Regions from separate parts of the Arthrobacter sp. zg-Y1143 genome, predicted to be linked through region 1. Evidence: predicted binding sites of a transcription regulator. Region 1 holds the regulator's gene; the other holds the start of a gene.
The links. Region 1 encodes HspR, which represses chaperone genes until heat shock. Its sites were predicted from a motif close to AAGTTGAGTCNNNNNGACTCAACTT; they were not measured.
Positions count from the first base shown of each region.

Region 2: the regulator HspR is predicted to act here: its motif matches at 4,537-4,561, upstream of QNN98_RS09480 (Hsp20/alpha crystallin family protein).

Region 1 covers NZ_JASKLW010000002.1:69,244-77,359, reverse strand. The annotation lists gene QNN98_RS03525 (NYN domain-containing protein) at 1-310, shown strand, start outside; gene QNN98_RS03520 (class I SAM-dependent methyltransferase) at 417-1,082, shown strand; gene QNN98_RS03515 (SDR family NAD(P)-dependent oxidoreductase) at 1,088-2,047, opposite strand; gene QNN98_RS03510 (TetR/AcrR family transcriptional regulator) at 2,139-2,675, shown strand; gene QNN98_RS03505 (heat shock protein transcriptional repressor HspR) at 2,685-3,197, opposite strand; gene QNN98_RS03500 (DnaJ C-terminal domain-containing protein) at 3,261-4,268, opposite strand; gene QNN98_RS03495 (nucleotide exchange factor GrpE) at 4,407-5,036, opposite strand; gene dnaK (molecular chaperone DnaK) at 5,039-6,916, opposite strand; gene QNN98_RS03485 (class I SAM-dependent methyltransferase) at 7,171-7,974, shown strand; gene QNN98_RS03480 (low molecular weight protein-tyrosine-phosphatase) at 8,006-8,116, shown strand, end outside.
Region 2 covers NZ_JASKLW010000006.1:200,841-208,956, forward strand. The annotation lists gene QNN98_RS09450 (glycosyltransferase family 4 protein) at 1-317, shown strand, start outside; gene QNN98_RS09455 (NADP-dependent oxidoreductase) at 327-1,340, opposite strand; gene QNN98_RS09460 (MarR family winged helix-turn-helix transcriptional regulator) at 1,350-1,811, opposite strand; gene QNN98_RS09465 (phosphotransferase) at 1,934-2,905, shown strand; gene QNN98_RS09470 (TetR/AcrR family transcriptional regulator) at 2,920-3,471, opposite strand; gene QNN98_RS09475 (NmrA family NAD(P)-binding protein) at 3,587-4,459, shown strand; gene QNN98_RS09480 (Hsp20/alpha crystallin family protein) at 4,642-5,076, shown strand; gene QNN98_RS09485 (hypothetical protein) at 5,232-5,381, shown strand; gene QNN98_RS09490 (primosomal protein N') at 5,404-7,542, opposite strand; gene metK (methionine adenosyltransferase) at 7,548-8,116, opposite strand, start outside.

The sequences.
Region 1 (8,116 bases):
GTTCTCGCACACCGAAGACGCCCGCTTTGAGGAGCCGGACACCGCTGAAGACATTGACCCGCGGACCCTTGCCACCGAACTGCTTGTCCGTGCACTGAAGATCGGCCATGCCAAGGGCGACGACGAGTGGCTCAACACAGGCACGGTAAAGAACCAGATGCGGCGTATGGACCCCTCCTTCAACGAAAAGCCGCTGGGCTTCCGGTCCTTCACCGACTTCCTTTCCTCCCGCAGCGACCTGGTGGAACTGGACGACGACGGCCCGCAGCGCCTTATCCGGCTGCGGCCCGAGGCCGAGGCCCGGGACTAGCCTGCTCCGGCGGGCTAGTCCCGACGAGGACATGGACGACTGCAGGCATGTTGCCGGTCCGGCAACATGGTTTGCGGTGCACCGGTGGCCGGCGCATGCTTCAGTTATGGATTCGAACACCCCGCATCAGCCCGCCCGTCCCGCGCCGCAGCCTGCCCCTCCCCTGCCGGAACCGGCAGGCGTGGAAGAAGAGTGGGACCAGCGCTACGCGGCCAGTGAAGCCCTGTGGAGCGGGCAGCCGAACGGTGCCTTGGTCTCGGAAGCTGCTGCCCTGGCTCCGGGGCGGGTACTCGACGTCGGCTGCGGCGAAGGCGCCGACGCGCTGTGGCTGGCCGCCCGCGGCTGGGACGTGACCGCACTCGACGTTTCCTCCGTAGCCCTGGAACGGGCAGCACGGCAGGCGGAAATGCAGCGCCTGCAGATCGCCTGGGTGCACAGCGGCCTGGTCGAAGCCCAGCTCGCCGCGGCGTCCTTCGACCTGGTGTCTGCTCAGTATCCGGCATTGCTGCGCACAGCAGATCATGCCGCGGAACAGGCCTTGCTGCAGGCGGTCGCCCCCGGTGGCCTGCTCCTGGTGGTGCACCATGCCTTGACCTCCGACACCGGGCACAGCCACGATCTGGACCAGTATGTGCTCCCGGCAGATATTGCCGCCGCCTTGGACGGGGACTGGCGGATCGAGGCGCAGGAGACCCGTCCGCGGCACGTAGCTTCCGGTGCCGGCGCCCACCACAACGAGGATGTGGTGCTTCGGGCCCGCCGGCTGCGCTGACCGCGCTAGCGCAGGTCCGGCTGCGTTGCCGGGGCTCCAAGTCCGGGGATTTGCACGCCGGCCAGGTCTTCGAGCTGGAGCCAGAGCCGCTCCGGCGATTCAACCGGGCCTGCCGTGTGCGCGTTGGGCTCCACGGCCACGGGCATTCCCCGCAGCCGCTCCTCCGGGGCGAAGTACTCTCCCCCGCGCACCGCGGGATCGGTCAGGGCGCGCACGGCGGGGTATGCCGCGGCGTCTTTCCCCTGTGCCCACGGTGTGTAGGGATTGCGCCGGTACGGTGTCGCAGCATCCCGGACACCCGCCCGTTCCGGCGTTTTGGCATCTACGCCCACCCCGGGCCGGGTGAGGACTGACGCCACCGGGAGACCCGCTGCACGCAGCCGGCGGTCGAGTTCATGGCCGAAAACCTCGGTGGCCGTCTTGGCCTTGGTATAGGCGCCAATGCCGGTCCATGGCAGGCCCCGCACGTCCTGCAGCCCGTACCGCTTGATCCCGACAAATCCCGTGGACGCATGCACCACGCGGCTCAGCCTGCCGCCGGTCTCCCCTGTGGCCGAGAGCAGGGGCAGGATGCCCGCCATCAGGCGAATGTTGGCGGCAACGTGGGTGCCCAGGAGGATCGGCAGCCCGTCACTTGTCATGGTTCGCCGGTTCATGGTCATGGCTCCACCGTTGAGGAAGATGCCGTCCAGACGGGGCAACGCGGCAATTTTGCCTACGGCTGCATCCACGGACGCGAAGGAACCCAGTTCGATCACCACCTCGGAGAGGGAGGCCTCCGGCACATAGTTCCGGATGGAGGCCTGGGCCGCGCCTAATTTGTCAGCCGATCGGGAGGCCAGGACAACGTGTGCCCCCGCTCCGGCCAGCTGCTCGGCGGCGAAATATCCTATACCCGCTGTGGCCCCGGTAATAACAAATGTGCGCCCCGTCTGGCTGGGAAGGGTGGCTGGGTTCCAGGTCATGATTGCCCTCTCGAATCTAAGTGGATCATCTATCCGCTTAGAACCTAGCACACGAAACGGATACTTCATCCGATTGAGTTACACTGGACCCATGCCACCGCTTCGTTCAGATGCCGCCCGCAGCCGATCACGGATCCTAGACGTGGCCCGCCGGCATGACCCCCAAGAGCTGCGGATGAATGACCTCGCCCGGGAGGCGGGCGTAGGGGTAGGGACGGTCTACCGCCATTTCCCGACCATGCGGGCACTGTTGGAGGCACTCACGGCCGACACCTTGGGCCGGATGCAGGAGATTTCACGCCGTGCCGCAGCTGAACCGGATCCAGGCGAAGCGCTTGCCCTCTACCTCGGCGCGGCCCTCGAACTGCAACTGGAGGACGGCGGACTCCAATCCGTCCTGCTTTCCCCGGAGGATGAAACCGAGGGGGTGCGGGCAGCAAAGGAGGAGATTTTCGCTGCATTCAAAGCTGTGCTCGCCCGGGCCAAGTCCGCGGGCATTATCCGCAGCGAACTGACCCTGCCGCAGCTCTCCCACCTGGTTTGCGGGATCGAGCATGCTGTTCGTCTGGGCACCCCGGAGGACAGGAAACCCATGCTGGCCATACTGCTCGCCGGACTGCGCCCCTAAAGAGGAGTGCTACAGGGACTGGACGTATCCGTCGTCGGCGTAGTTCCGCTGCGCTGTCTTGCCTGCGGGAAGCGCGCGCAGCCGGCTGCGGCGTTCCATCAGCGAGACCAGGCCCAGCTGCTTCACGGCAGTGGCGGCCGCCGGCGGCCGCTGTCCGCGGCTGAGGGTAACGACGTCGCCGGCCAGCCCGGCCGCAAAGACCCGGCTGTGGTCCGGGTTGCGGCGCTGGACCTCATCCAGTTCCGTGGATAGTTCCACGATCCGCTGGCGCAGCCCGGTGACCTGGTTCTGCAGTTCCATGATGCGTTTGATGCCCTCCAGGGAAACGCCCTCCTGGGACAGTTTCTGGACCTCGCGCAGCAGTTCAATGTCGCGTTGGGAGTAACGGCGTGACCGGCCGGGCGCCCGGCTGGGCCGGACAATGCCGAGCCGGTCATATTGCCGGAGGGTCTGCGGATGCATTTCCGCAAGCTCAGCGGCAACGGAGATCACAAAAATAGGCGCATTAGCATCTATGCCCATTGTTCCTCCTTGACGGCTGTTGAAATAGTAACGCGGGAAGTTCGCCCTCCGGCGACCGGCACGCTATAGCCGGGCTTTGGCTGCCAGCGAGGCTCGCGGGTCCTCGCCCTTGGTCGCTTCGGCGAACGCTTCCACGGCTTCGCGGGCATCCTTGTTCAGGTGGGACGGCACGGCGACGTCTACGGTCACCAGCAGGTCGCCGTTGCCCTTGGACGTGTGGACGCCGCGGCCCTTGACCCGCAGGGTGCGCCCGGACGGCGTTCCGGCGGGCACCTTCAGGCGGACGGTATCGGAGGTCAGCGTAGGCACCTCGACGGTCGCGCCCAGGGCGGCCTCGGGGAAGGTGACCGGCACATGGATCCGGATGTTGTTGTCTTCCCGGGTGAAGAAGTCGTGCGGGGTGACGTGCACAGTAACCATCAGGTCCCCGGGACCGGCCGCACCGGGCTGGCCCTTGCCCCGGACCCGGATCTTCTGCCCGTCCTTGACGCCGGCAGGCACCCGGACTTCGACTACTTCCCCGCTGGGTTCCCGCAGCCCGATGACGGTGCCGTTGATCGACCCGGCAAAGGAAATAGTGGTGCTGGCCGTGCGGTCCGCACCCTTGGTGGGCGGCGGGGCGCCAAACCCGCCGCCGCCGAACCCGCTGCCGCCCCCGAAGAGGTCGGCGAATTCGGGCGGTATGTTGCTGCCGCCGGCGTTGAACGTGGTGCGCCGGCCCCCGCGCGGGGATGCGCCCTGGCCGAACAGGCCGCCAAAGATGTCTTCAAAGCCCGCACCGCCGCCGGCGCCGCCGCCGGGACCAGCGGGGCCGCCGGCCGTGAACCTGGCACCGCTTCCCATTGCCCGGATGGCGTCGTACTGCTGGCGCTCCTCAGCGTCGGAAAGAACGGAGTAGGCCTCGGAAAGGTCCTTGAACATCCGCTCGGCGTCAGCATCATTCTGGTTCTGGTCCGGATGGTATTTCCGTGCCAGTTTCCGGTACGCCTTTTTAATGTCGGCGTCCGACGCATCCTTGGGAACACCCAGAATCTTGTAAAAGTCCTTATCGACCCAATCCTGACTAGCCAATTGGCGTCCCCTTCCTCATTTGCCGATCCCGCTCGTTTCGAGCACGGCCACCGGACCTGCTGCTGCCCCGGCTTGCTGCGGGACCTGCCTATGGAAATGTCCGGGGCCGCCTGCTGGCGGCCCCGGACGCGGTACTGCTTACTGTTCCGGAACCGAAACAATCACCTGCGCGGCACGCAGGACCCGGTCGCCGGACTTGTAGCCGGACCTCAGGATCTGCGTCACCGTATCGAACGTGACATCCGCACTCTGCTGCTGGATGAGCGCCTCGTGGATGTTCGGATCGAACTCCACCCCGGTCTCATCGATACGGGCCAGGCCGTAGGTCTTCAGCGTGTTCTCCAGCTTGGTGGCGATCGCGGCGAAGGGGCCCTCCGCCAGGTCGCCGTGCTGGCGTGCGGCGTCGATGTCATCCAGGACCGGCATCAGTGAATTCAGCACACCGATTACCGCCATTTCCCGGGCCACATCCCGGTCGCGTTCCACCCGCTTGCGGTAGTTCACGTACTCGGCCTGCAGGCGCAGCAGGTCGTTGCGCAGTTCCGCCGCCTCGGGCGAACCGGCGGCAGCAGGCTGCGCCGGCACGTCGGCGTTGTTGAGGATCTGCTCCGCCTGGGACAGTGCGTCGCCCCCGGCTGCCGGGGCGGAAGCCGATGCTTCCTCCCCGGTGCCGCCGTTGGCCTGCGTCTCGTCCTGGCCGGGCGTGCCCTGGCCGCTTACCGGTTCTTCGCCTTCGGGAGTGTTCCCGTGCTCGTTACCCGCCGGCATGATTACTTCTTTTCTTCGTCGTCGACAACTTCGGCGTCCACGATGTCTTCGTCATCGTTGGCGCTGCCGGCAGCGGAACCGTCACCGGCCGCACCGGCGCCCGGGGCGCCTTCAGCACCGGCAGCGGAGGCCGAAGCGTAGATGGCTTCGCCGAGCTTGGTCTGGGAAGCCTGCAGCTTCTCAAACGCGCTCTTGACCTCGTCGTCGTTGTCCGTGCCCTCAAGGGCCTTCTTCAGCGAGTCGACGTCGCCCTTGACCTCGGTCTTGACGTCTTCGGGCAGCTTGTCGTCATTGTCGGTGAGGAGCTTGTCCACCGAGTAGGCCAGCTGCTCGGCCGAGTTGCGGACGTCGGCAGCCTCGCGGCGCTTCTTGTCCTCGGCTGCGTGCTCTTCGGCCTCGCGGACCATCCGGTCAATGTCGTCCTTGGACAGCGAGGACCCGCCGGTGATGGTCATGGACTGCTCGGCGCCGGTGCCCTTGTCCTTGGCGGACACGTGCACAATGCCGTTGGCGTCGATGTCGAAGGTGACCTCGATCTGCGGGACACCGCGCGGAGCCGGCGCAATGCCGGTCAGCTCGAAGGTGCCCAGCGGCTTGTTGTCGCGGGTGAACTCGCGTTCGCCCTGGAAGACCTGGATGGCCACGGACGGCTGGTTGTCATCCGCGGTGGTGAAGGTCTCGCTGCGCTTGGTGGGGATGGCCGTGTTGCGCTCGATCAGCTTGGTCATCACTCCGCCCTTGGTCTCGATGCCCAGGGACAGCGGGGTGACGTCGATCAGCAGCACGTCCTTGCGCTCGCCCTTCAGGACACCGGCCTGCAGTGCGGCGCCAACGGCCACAACTTCGTCCGGGTTTACGCCCTTGTTCGGTTCCTTGCCGCCGGCCAGCTGCTTCACGAGTTCGGAAACGGCGGGCATACGGGTGGAACCGCCCACGAGGATGATGTGGTCAATGTCGGCAACCTTGATGCCGGCTTCAGCGATGACGTCGTTGAACGGCTTCTTGGTGCGGTCCAGCAGGTCCTTGGTCAGGTCCTGGAACTTGGCACGGGAAAGGTGCTCGTCCAGGTGGACCGGGCCTTCGGGGGTGACCGAGAGGTACTGCAGGGAGATGTTCGTGGAGGTGGCCGAGGAGAGTTCCTTCTTGGCCTGTTCCGCGGCTTCCTTCAGGCGCTGCAGGGCGATCTTGTCCTTGGACAGGTCCGCGCCCTTGGCCTTGGCCTGGCTCAGCAGGTAATCCACAATGCGCTGGTCCCAGTCGTCGCCGCCGAGGCGGTTGTCACCGGCAGTGGCGCGGACCTGGATGGTGGAGAAATCGTCTTCGTCCTTGCCGACTTCCAGCAGGGAAACGTCGAACGTGCCGCCGCCAAGGTCGAAGACGAGAATGAGTTCGTCTTCCTTGCCCTTGTCCAGGCCGTAGGCCAGGGCAGCTGCGGTGGGCTCGTTGACAATGCGCAGCACGTTCAGGCCGGCAATCTCGCCGGCTTCCTTCGTGGCCTGGCGCTCAGCGTCGTTGAAGTAGGCCGGAACGGTGACCACGGCGTCCGTGACCTTCTCACCGAGGTAGGCCTCGGCGTCGTTCTTCAGCTTCATCAGGATGCGGGCGGAGATTTCCTGCGCGGTGTACTTCTTGCCGTCTACGTCCACGCTCCAGTCGGTGCCCATGTGGCGCTTGACGGAGGAGATGGTGCGGTCAATGTTGTTGACGGCCTGGCGCTTGGCGATCTCGCCAACCAGGACCTCGCCGGACTTGGCGAAGGCCACGACCGACGGCGTGGTGCGGCCGCCTTCAGCGTTGGCGATGACCGTGGGCTCGCCGCCTTCCAGGACCGAGACGACCGAGTTGGTGGTTCCGAGGTCGATACCTACTGCACGTGACATATTTGCTTCCTCTTTCCTTGGAAAAACCCGCATCTTCGTGACTTCTCCGCGGCGGTTCCCTTCCCGGACCGGGATGGCTTTCCTCCGCTGGACATCGCGTAGAGCAATTGAGCGTTCTGGACTCAACTTTACTCAGAGCTGATTCTTTGTCAACAAACTTGAGCGCATGCGGCTCAAGTTTGGTTGGAGCCCTTGCGGAACACGCGGTCGCGCTTTGGCTCCCTGCGGCGGCCGGAGGGCGGTAGGGTCCTGCTATGCGTCCCGAAACGTACACCCACGGCCATCACCAGAGCGTGGTGTCCGCCCACGCGGTCCGCACAGCGAAGGACTGCGCCGCGTATCTGCTGCCCGAAGTGAAGCCGGGCATAAGCATGCTCGACGTCGGCTGCGGCCCGGGCAGCATTACGGCGGACCTTGCCGAATTGGCAGCCCCCGGGCCGGTGATCGGCCTGGACGCCTCTGAGGACGTCCTGGTCCTGGCCCACGAACTGGCCGCCGCCCGCGGCCTGGCGAATGCCTCCTTCGCCGGGGGAAACATTTATGACCTGGACTTCCCCGACGAGACCTTCGACGTGGTCCACGCCCACCAGGTGCTCCAGCACCTGGCGGATCCGGTGGCCGCCCTGCGCGAAATGCGCCGGGTCACCAAGCCCGGCGGGCTGGTGGCAGTGCGCGACGTCGATTTCCATGGCATGAGCTGGTACCCGGCGGTTCCCGAGCTGGCCGAATGGATGCAGGTCTACCAGCACATTGCCCGCGGCAACCAGGCCGAACCCGACGCCGGGCGGCACCTGCTCTCCTGGGCACTGGAGGCAGGGTTCACGGACCTGACACCCTCATCCTCCAACTGGCTGTACGCGACCGAAGACCAGCGGGCCTGGTTGGCCGCGTCATGGTCCGAGCGGGTGCTGCGTTCCGCCTTCGCCGAGCAGGCCTCCGAACGCGGGCTGGCGGACCGGGAGGGTTTGGAACGGCTCTCCGCCGGCTGGCAGGAATGGGCCGCAGCACCGGACGGCTGGTTCCTGATGCCCTGCGGCGAGCTGCTCGCCCGGGCCTGAGCAGGCCGGCGTTCTGCGTAGGATTTAAGGCATGTTCCGGATCCAGACCGTATGCACGGGCAACATTTGCCGCTCCCCCATGGCCCAGTTTGCGCTGGCCCGCGCCTTCGGCGACGCCGCCGCGGAACGGCCGGTTGCCGGG
Region 2 (8,116 bases), on a different contig from region 1:
TGGTGACCCTGTCCAAGGCCGAGGGCTACGGACTGCCGGTGATCGAGTCAATGGCGGTGGGCACCCCGGTGGTGGCCAGCGACATTCCGATTTTCCGGGAGGTATCCGGCGGCGCGGCCCTGCTGGTGGATCCGGACGACCCGGCCGCGTTCGCCGGCGCCGTCCGTGAGCTGGCGGTGCCGGAGCGCTGGCAGAAGGCGTCCGACGCCGGCCTGCAGCGGGCGGGCGACTACGGATGGGCGGCTTCCGCGCGGCAGCTGATGGCAGCGGCCGGGGAGGCTGTACGCCTGTTCCCCGGCCGCCGACGTCGTCGTTAGCGCCTGCCGTTAGAGGTTAACGACCATCTTGCCCTTGTTGGCCCCCTTCATCAGGTCGATGAAGGCCTGCGGTGCGTTCTCCAGGCCGTCCACGAAGGTTTCGTCGTAGCTGACCGCGCCGTCCCGCAGCCAGCCGCCCATCACGGTGTTGAACTCGTCGACATACTGGCTGTAGCTGCCGACGATGAAGCCGCGCAGCGTGATTTCCTTGCCGATGGCGATGGCAAGGTTGCGGGGTCCGGTGGCGGCGCCCTTGTCGTTGTACTGGGAGATGGCCCCGCACATTGCCACCCGGCCGCCCTTGTTCATCACTGAGAGGGCTGCTTCGAGATGTTCGCCGCCAACATTGTCGAAGTAGACATCGATACCGTCCGCACCGGCTGCCTTCTTCAGGGCTTCCTTGACGGGGCCCTCGTGGTAGTTGAACGCCTCGTCGAATCCGAGGTCAAGCAGCCGCTGGACCTTTTCCGCGGAACCGGCGCTGCCGATGACCTTCTTCGCTCCCAGCGCCTTGGCGATCTGGCCTACGAGGGATCCCACGGCGCCTGCGGCACCCGAGACGAAAACCACATCCCCTTCTTTGAACTCCCCCACCTTGGTCAGGCCGATGTAAGCGGTCTGTCCGGGCATTCCCAGTACACCCAGGTAGGCGCTGGCGGGGGCCAGATCCGTGTCAATGACCTTTGTGCGGCGGCCGTCCAGCACCGCGTAGTCCCGCCAGCCAAGGCCGTGGAGCACTACGTCGCCGGGCTTGCGGTCATCCGAACGGGACTGAATGACCTCGCCGACTGCACCGCCCTCGAGTGCGGCGTCGAGTTTAAACGGCGGGACGTACGACTTCACGTCATTCATGCGTCCGCGCATGTAGGGGTCCACGGACATGTGCAGGTTACGGACCAGCACCTGGCCGTCCTGCAGTTCAGGGACCGGCACTTCGGCCAAGCGGAAGTTCTCATCTGCGGGCCAGCCCTCGGGGCGGGAGGCAAGCTGGATTTCACGGCCTGTTTCGGGGTACGTGCTCATGGAGAGGTCCTAACTGTTGGGGTGGATGGACTGTTGGGCTTTGACCACGGACTGCCGCAGCGCGGCATTGACCTTGGCGAGGGTTTCCTGGAGGCTGCGCAGTTCCTCCGGATCCAGGCCGGCGGATGCTGCGACACGGTCCGGAAGGTCGTGGGATTTCTGTTCCAGGGCGCGTCCTGCATCTGTGAGGTAGACGCGGACCCGGCGCTCGTCCTCAACGGCCCGGCGGCGCTGAAGCAACTGCGCCGCTTCCAGCCGCTTGAGCAGCGGAGAGAGCGTGCCCGAGTCCAGTTCCAGGGACTGCCCCAGGTCACTCACGCTCTGGCCGTCCTGTTCCCAGAGCAGCGTCATTACCAGGAACTGCGGGTAGGTCAGCTTAAGTTCCTCGAGCATCGGACGGTACAGCGCGGTGGCGGCCCGTGAGGCTGAGTACAGCGAGAAGCAGACCTGGCGCTGCAGCGATTCGTTCATGCCTTCCACCGTAGGACACAACTCAGTTGTGTACAACTTAATTGCCTTCGGGGCTGCTGGCGCCTGCCGCCCGGCTGCAGCAGCTGGCGGCAGGTTGCCGCCCCCTCCCGTAGGCTGTGGCCATGCAGGAACCCCTGGCTATTCCCGATTACCGCCGAACCGCACGCCGTCTCCCCTGGGGCCGGCTTCCTGCTGCTGTCCGGGACAGCATTGCCGCTTCCCTTGACGGCGGGGTGTCACTGGTGGAGCCGGCAGGCGGCGGGTTCACCCCCGGCTTCGCTGCGGTGCTCGGGAACAAGAGCGGGGACCGTATCTTCGCCAAGGCAGCCGCAGCGTCGGACGCCTTCATCTACCCTTCCTATCTCCGCGAGTCCCAGGTGGTTCCCCTGATGCTCCCGGGGATGCCTATGCCTGCCCTGCGCAGTGCGCAACGGCTGGTGGCCGACGGCATTCACTGGCAGATGCTGGTGTACGAGGCCGTGCCCGGACGGATGCCGGGCCAGCCCTGGACCGAAGCGGATGTTGCCGCCGTGGAAACCGCCTGCGTCACTGCTGCAGCGCTGCTCACCGACTTCCCGCAGGCCGAAGGCGGGACGCCGGTGGCCGAGGATATGGCCCTGATTCCGACTCGGTTCAAGGCGGTCGCCGACGGCGGAGAGCCGCCATGGTTCCTGCCCGGGCTCAGCGCGGAAGAGGCCGGCGGGTTCCAGGAAGCACTGGACCTGTGTCCCGAGGCACTGGCCGGAGACGCGGTCCTGCACGGCGATCTGCGCGCCGACAATATCCTCATCAGCGACGGACGTGCGCTGTTCTGCGACTGGAATTTCCTGGGCACCGGTGCACCCTGGATCGACTGGGTGGGGGTGCTGCCTTACGCCCGGGCCGACGGTATCGACGCCGATGCCTGGCTGCGCCGGTCCGAACTCACCCGGGACGTGCCGGACGCCTATATTGATGCCTTGCTGGCAGCCCTGCTGAACTACATGATCCACTGGGGCAGCCAACCCGACGTCGACACCAGTCCCCTCCTGCGCATCCACGGACGGCACACAGCCCGGCTGGTGTACGACTGGCTGGCTTGCCGGCAGGGGTAGTGCGGGGCCGCAGGCTATCCCAGCCCCTCCAGGACAAGGGTCAGATGCCGGCGCCAATCGGCGCCGCCGGGCTGGAAATACATGGTCGACATAATCCCGCAGGTGATCACCGGAAAGTCGTCCCAGGTCAGATCCCCGCGCACCGCACCGGAGTCAGCGGCCCTGCGGATGATCCGGGTGACGATGCGGGCAAACTCCGTCTTCTCGGCTTGGACGCCCTCCCATTCGAAAGGCCCGGAACCGAGCAAGGCGAGCTGGAAGCCGGCGTCGTCGTCCGCGGCTTCCAGGTAGCCCACCAGCACGGCCTCAAATGCCGCCCGGGGGTCTTCGATTGCCTCCGCCGAGCGGGCGAGCTCAGACATGCCGCCGAATCGTTCCTGCACAATCGCCGTGAGCAGCTCTTGCTTGTTGGAGAAGTGCCGGTAAAGGGAACCTATGCCGACGCCGGCATGGGCAGCAATTTTGTCCATGTGGACATCGTTGCCGTGGCTGGCGAACAGCTCCCTGGCCGCAGCCAGGATTTTCTGCCGGTTCCTTCGCGCATCGGCACGTAAAGAATCATTCAATGTGGCACTCCTTTGACAAACGGAATTGTAGTTCCGTATCGTGGCGCACACCAAAGCGGAACCGGAACTCCGGTTCCAATACTGCCAAGCAGGATGCCCATTTTCGGAGGAAACCATGATTGTAGTCACCACACCAACCGGCCAGATCGGGCACGCAGTAGTTCAGGGCCTGCTCGCGGAGCGCCAGTCCGTGCGGGTTATTGCCCGGAACCCCGCGGCGCTGCCGGACGGCATCGCCGAAAACGTCGAGGTGTTCGCGGGTTCGCACGGCAACCCTGAGGTCGCCATGGCTGCCTACGAGGGGGCGGATGCCGTACTCCACATCACCCCGCCAGATGTCCATGCAGCGAATGTACGGAGCCACTACCGCGGGTTCGCCGCGGCGTCGGCGGCTGCAATTACCGCAACAGGGGTCAAGCGTGCGGTCGTGGTATCCACCCTCGGGCGGGGGTATACGGCAGAGGCCGGGCACCTCTCCGCTGCCCTGGAGGCGGAAGGGATCATCAACGCAACAGGCGTGCACACCCGCTCCCTGGCCATGCCCTTCTTTATGGACAACCTCCTGAACCACCGCTCATCCATCAAGGACCACGGGATACTCCCCCTGCCCAACGAGCAGGACAAAGTACTGCTGACCGTCGCGACCCCCGACATCGCCCGTGTTGCGGTGGGACTGCTGACAGACCGGACCTGGACGGGGCAGGAGTCGTTACCCGTGGTGGGGCCGGACCTGCTCACCCCACGGCAGATGGCAGGGATTATCTCGGACAGTATCGGCCGGCCCGTGCACTTTGCGCAGGTCAGCTCCGATACCTACCGGTCGACGCTCCTCCAATACGGCATGAGTGAAGGCTGGGTTCAGGGCCTAGCGGACATGGGGGCCGCCCAGAACAACGGCATTTACGACGTGCAGGTCCGAGACCCGCACCGGGTCACCGAAACAAGCTTCGCTGCCTGGGTGGAAACCACGCTCAAACCTGCGCTCTGAATTCCCGTGCCTGCGTTACCTGTGCCGCAGAAAAAGTAGTTGGCACTCCGATCCGTGGAGTGCTAACCTGCTTCCGCAAGTTGAGTGATGCTCACTCAACTTTGGAACAATCGCACAACAAACGCACAACAAAGGCAGAACAACGCTTGAATCAAGCGATCGAATGGAGGAGTTGATACCACATGGCTATGAAGTTTGATCCGTTCCAGGAACTCGACCGGATGGCACAGGCACTGCGCGGTGAAGGAACGCTCCGCGGCATGCCGATGGACCTTTACCGGCAGGGCGACCACTATGTCCTGGCCGCCGACCTGCCGGGCATCGATCCCGGCTCCATCGACGTTGATATCGACGGCCAGCTGCTGACCATCCGGGCCCAGCGCACCCTGCACGGAGCCGAAGGCGTCAAGTGGCTCACCCGTGAACGGGAAAGCGGTTCGTTCCTGCGCCAGCTGAACCTGGGGCAGGGACTCGACACCGAGAAGATCTCCGCAAGCTACGAGAACGGTGTCCTGAGCGTAACCATCCCGGTGGGCGAGCGGGCCAAGCCGAGGAAGATCGCGGTGCAGGCAGGCGAAGCCCGTGACGCCGAGGCACACGAGGCCGTCAGCGCGTGACAACCAAGCGGGGTCCCGGGAACTCTCCCGGGACCCCGCTCTTGTACGCGGTTGTTGCCAAGTTCACGCCGCTCAGGTTAGGGACCGTTCCGTGGCCGGCTGGATACTGGAAGGGACTCCTCTTAGTCGCCGCCTCCAGGAAGAAGGGATGGCCTGTGCATATTTTCAAAGTCAATCGGCCCGGCTGGATGATCCACGGCGTGCCCCGCGGACTTCTCGGAAGGCTTGCCCGGCTGGGCAACGCCGCGCAGCTATCGCTCCTCGTGCTGCTCGCGGGCTGCGCCGTCCTGTGTGAACTGCTGTAGCTGTGTGAACTCTTGTAGCGGCTTAAAGGATGTCGGTGCCGTCCACCCGCACGTACACCGGGTCGCCCGTGCGCCGCGCTGATGCTGCGGCCTTGACGGACCGCAACGACGCCGTGATGGACGGGGCCGCAGCATAGGGGAAGAACAGCAGCGTGCGGTACCTGCCGCCGGCTCCGCCCAGCTGCCCGGCCTCCGGTCCGCTGTCCTGGACGCCGCCCGGAAGACCTGCGGAGGGAAGCGGTGCAGGACCAATGGAACGGACCCCCTGAGGCAGGTCCAGCCGGGTACTAAAGGCTTCCAGTGCCTCACGCGAACCGGTCAGCTCCGCATACCGTACAGCAGGAGGCAGGCCTAGTTCCTGCCGCAGCATCAGTTCGCGCTCCGCTGCCCCCGCAGGGTCCCAGCGCAGCAGGTGCCCAACGGTTGTGCCGTCGTCGGCCGTCACCACCACCAGTCCCTTCTCCCCCGCCGGACGAACCAGCGCGGCGGCGCTGAACCAGCGCCGCAGGGTATCTTCCCCGGCACGCAGGGACTCCCGCGAGAGCATCGCGTTGCCGTCCAGCAGGATGGCCGCCGCGTATCCCCCGGCCGCAACCGGTTCGGCTCCGGGCGTGGCAACCACCAGTGCAGGCGCATCAGGGATCTCGGCCCGCACATGGTCCCCAGCCGATGAAATGACCGTGGTGGAAGGAAAGGCGCGCCCCAGCTCCTCGGCAGTGCGTCCCGCGCCGGCAGTGGAACCGCGCAGCTGTGTTCCGCCGCAGTTGCCGCAGTGCCACATAGGCTCCGGGCGCCCGCACCAGCGGCAGGCGGGAATGCCGTTTCGGCTGGCCAGCCCCAACGGACCGGAGCAGTGCCGGCAGCGCGCGGGTTCCCGGCAGTCCTGGCAGGCAAGGGCCGGAGAGAAACCGGTACGTGCCACCTGGACCAGCACCGGACCGCGGGTCAGCCCGTCCTGAGCGGCCTTCCACGCTGTATGCGGAATCCGGGCCCGGGCCGCCAACGGATCCCGTTCCATAGTGAAGGAGTCCGAGGTGCTGACCACGCGGGGCGCGTGCCCGCGGACGGTGGAGCGCTCGGCCGCGATCCCGGCGGCCCAGCCGCTGGCAACCAGCCGCTGGGCTTCGGTGCTGCGCGAATGCGAGGCAAGCAGGAGCGCACAGTTCTCCAGTTCGGTGCGCAGCAGCAGGACATCGCGTGCATGCTGGTAGGGAGCGCGCTGCTCGGCATGGAGGTCATCGGCGTCGTCCCAGAGCACGGCCAAGCCAAGGTCCTTTACGGGTGCGTAGGCAGCTGACCGGGTGCCGATAGCAACCCGGACGTCACCGTGCAGCAGCATTAGGAAGCTGCGGTAGCGCGGGGTGGGACCGTCCTCCGCAGTCAGCCGCACAAACGCGTCGGCTCCGATGCGTGCGGTCAGGGCAGCCTGAAGCCGGGCCAGGTCCTTGTTGTCGGGCACCACCACTACGGCCCCGCGCCCGGAAATCAGCGTGGACCGGACGGCTTCGGCGATTTCGGCAGGCCAGTCCTGCGGTCCGTATCCGCCCAGCGAGGAGAGCACCGCGCGCGGACTGTGGCCGGCAGCCAGGTGGGTGAGGAAGCGGGGGCCGTGCGGATAACGTGCCAGCGGATTCGCTCCGGCACCTTCCGGTCCGTCAGCCTTACCCGGTGCGGCCGCCGTAGCGGTTTCGCCGTCGGCCGCCGCGTTCTTGCGTGCCGTGAATTCCTTGTCCACACGGGCCGCCCGCGGCGGAATGGCGACGCGCAGCACATCGTGCACCGTGCCCGCGTACCGTGCCGCCACCGCTTCAGCCAGGCGAAGGATCTGCGGGGTGAGCACCGGCTGCGGGGAAATGACCTTACCCAGCGGCATCAGCCGGGCCGTGGTATCCGCTTCCGCGGTCCGTTCGGTGATGAACCCGGGCAGCTCCTGCCCGCCGAACCGGACCTTGACCCGGGCACCGGACACCGCGTCGGCGTCGAGCTCCACGGGAACCAGATAGTCGAACGGCCGGTCCAGGTGCGGCAGGGGCGAGTCCAGCAAGACGCGCGCTATCGGCAGGGCAGGCGCCGGCTGGGCCTTGCCCACTGCCTTGGCCGGCGGCGTGAAGCCGTGCAGCAGCGACAGCTGCACGGCCTCCCCGGACTGGTCCGCTGCCATGCCGGCTACACGTTGAAGTAGCTGCGGAGGTCCTCGACCTTGTCCTTGCGCTCCCAGGTGAACCCTTCATCCTCGCGGCCGAAGTGGCCGTGCGCGGCGGTTCGCTGGTAGATGGGGCGCTTCAGGTCCAGGCCGTTAATGATGCCCAGCGGGCGGAGGTCGAAGACCTCCTGGACGGCGTCGGCGATCCGGGCCGGGTCAACGGTTTCGGTCCCAAAGGTCTCCACGTAGATGCCTACGGGGCGGGCCATGCCGATGGCGTAGGCAATCTGGATTTCCGCACGCCGGGCCAGGCCGGCGGCGACCACGTTTTTGGCCACCCAGCGCATGGCGTAGGCCGCTGAACGGTCCACCTTGCTCGGGTCCTTGCCGCTGAAGGCGCCGCCGCCGTGGCGGGCGAATCCGCCGTAGGTGTCCACAATGATCTTGCGGCCGGTCAGGCCCGCGTCTCCCACGGGGCCGCCGATGACGAACGGGCCGCCCGGGTTGATGATGTGCTGCACGTTGGAGACGTCCAGGTCACTGCCGGCCAGCACGGGATTAATGACGTACGCGGCCATGTCGGCCCGCAGCT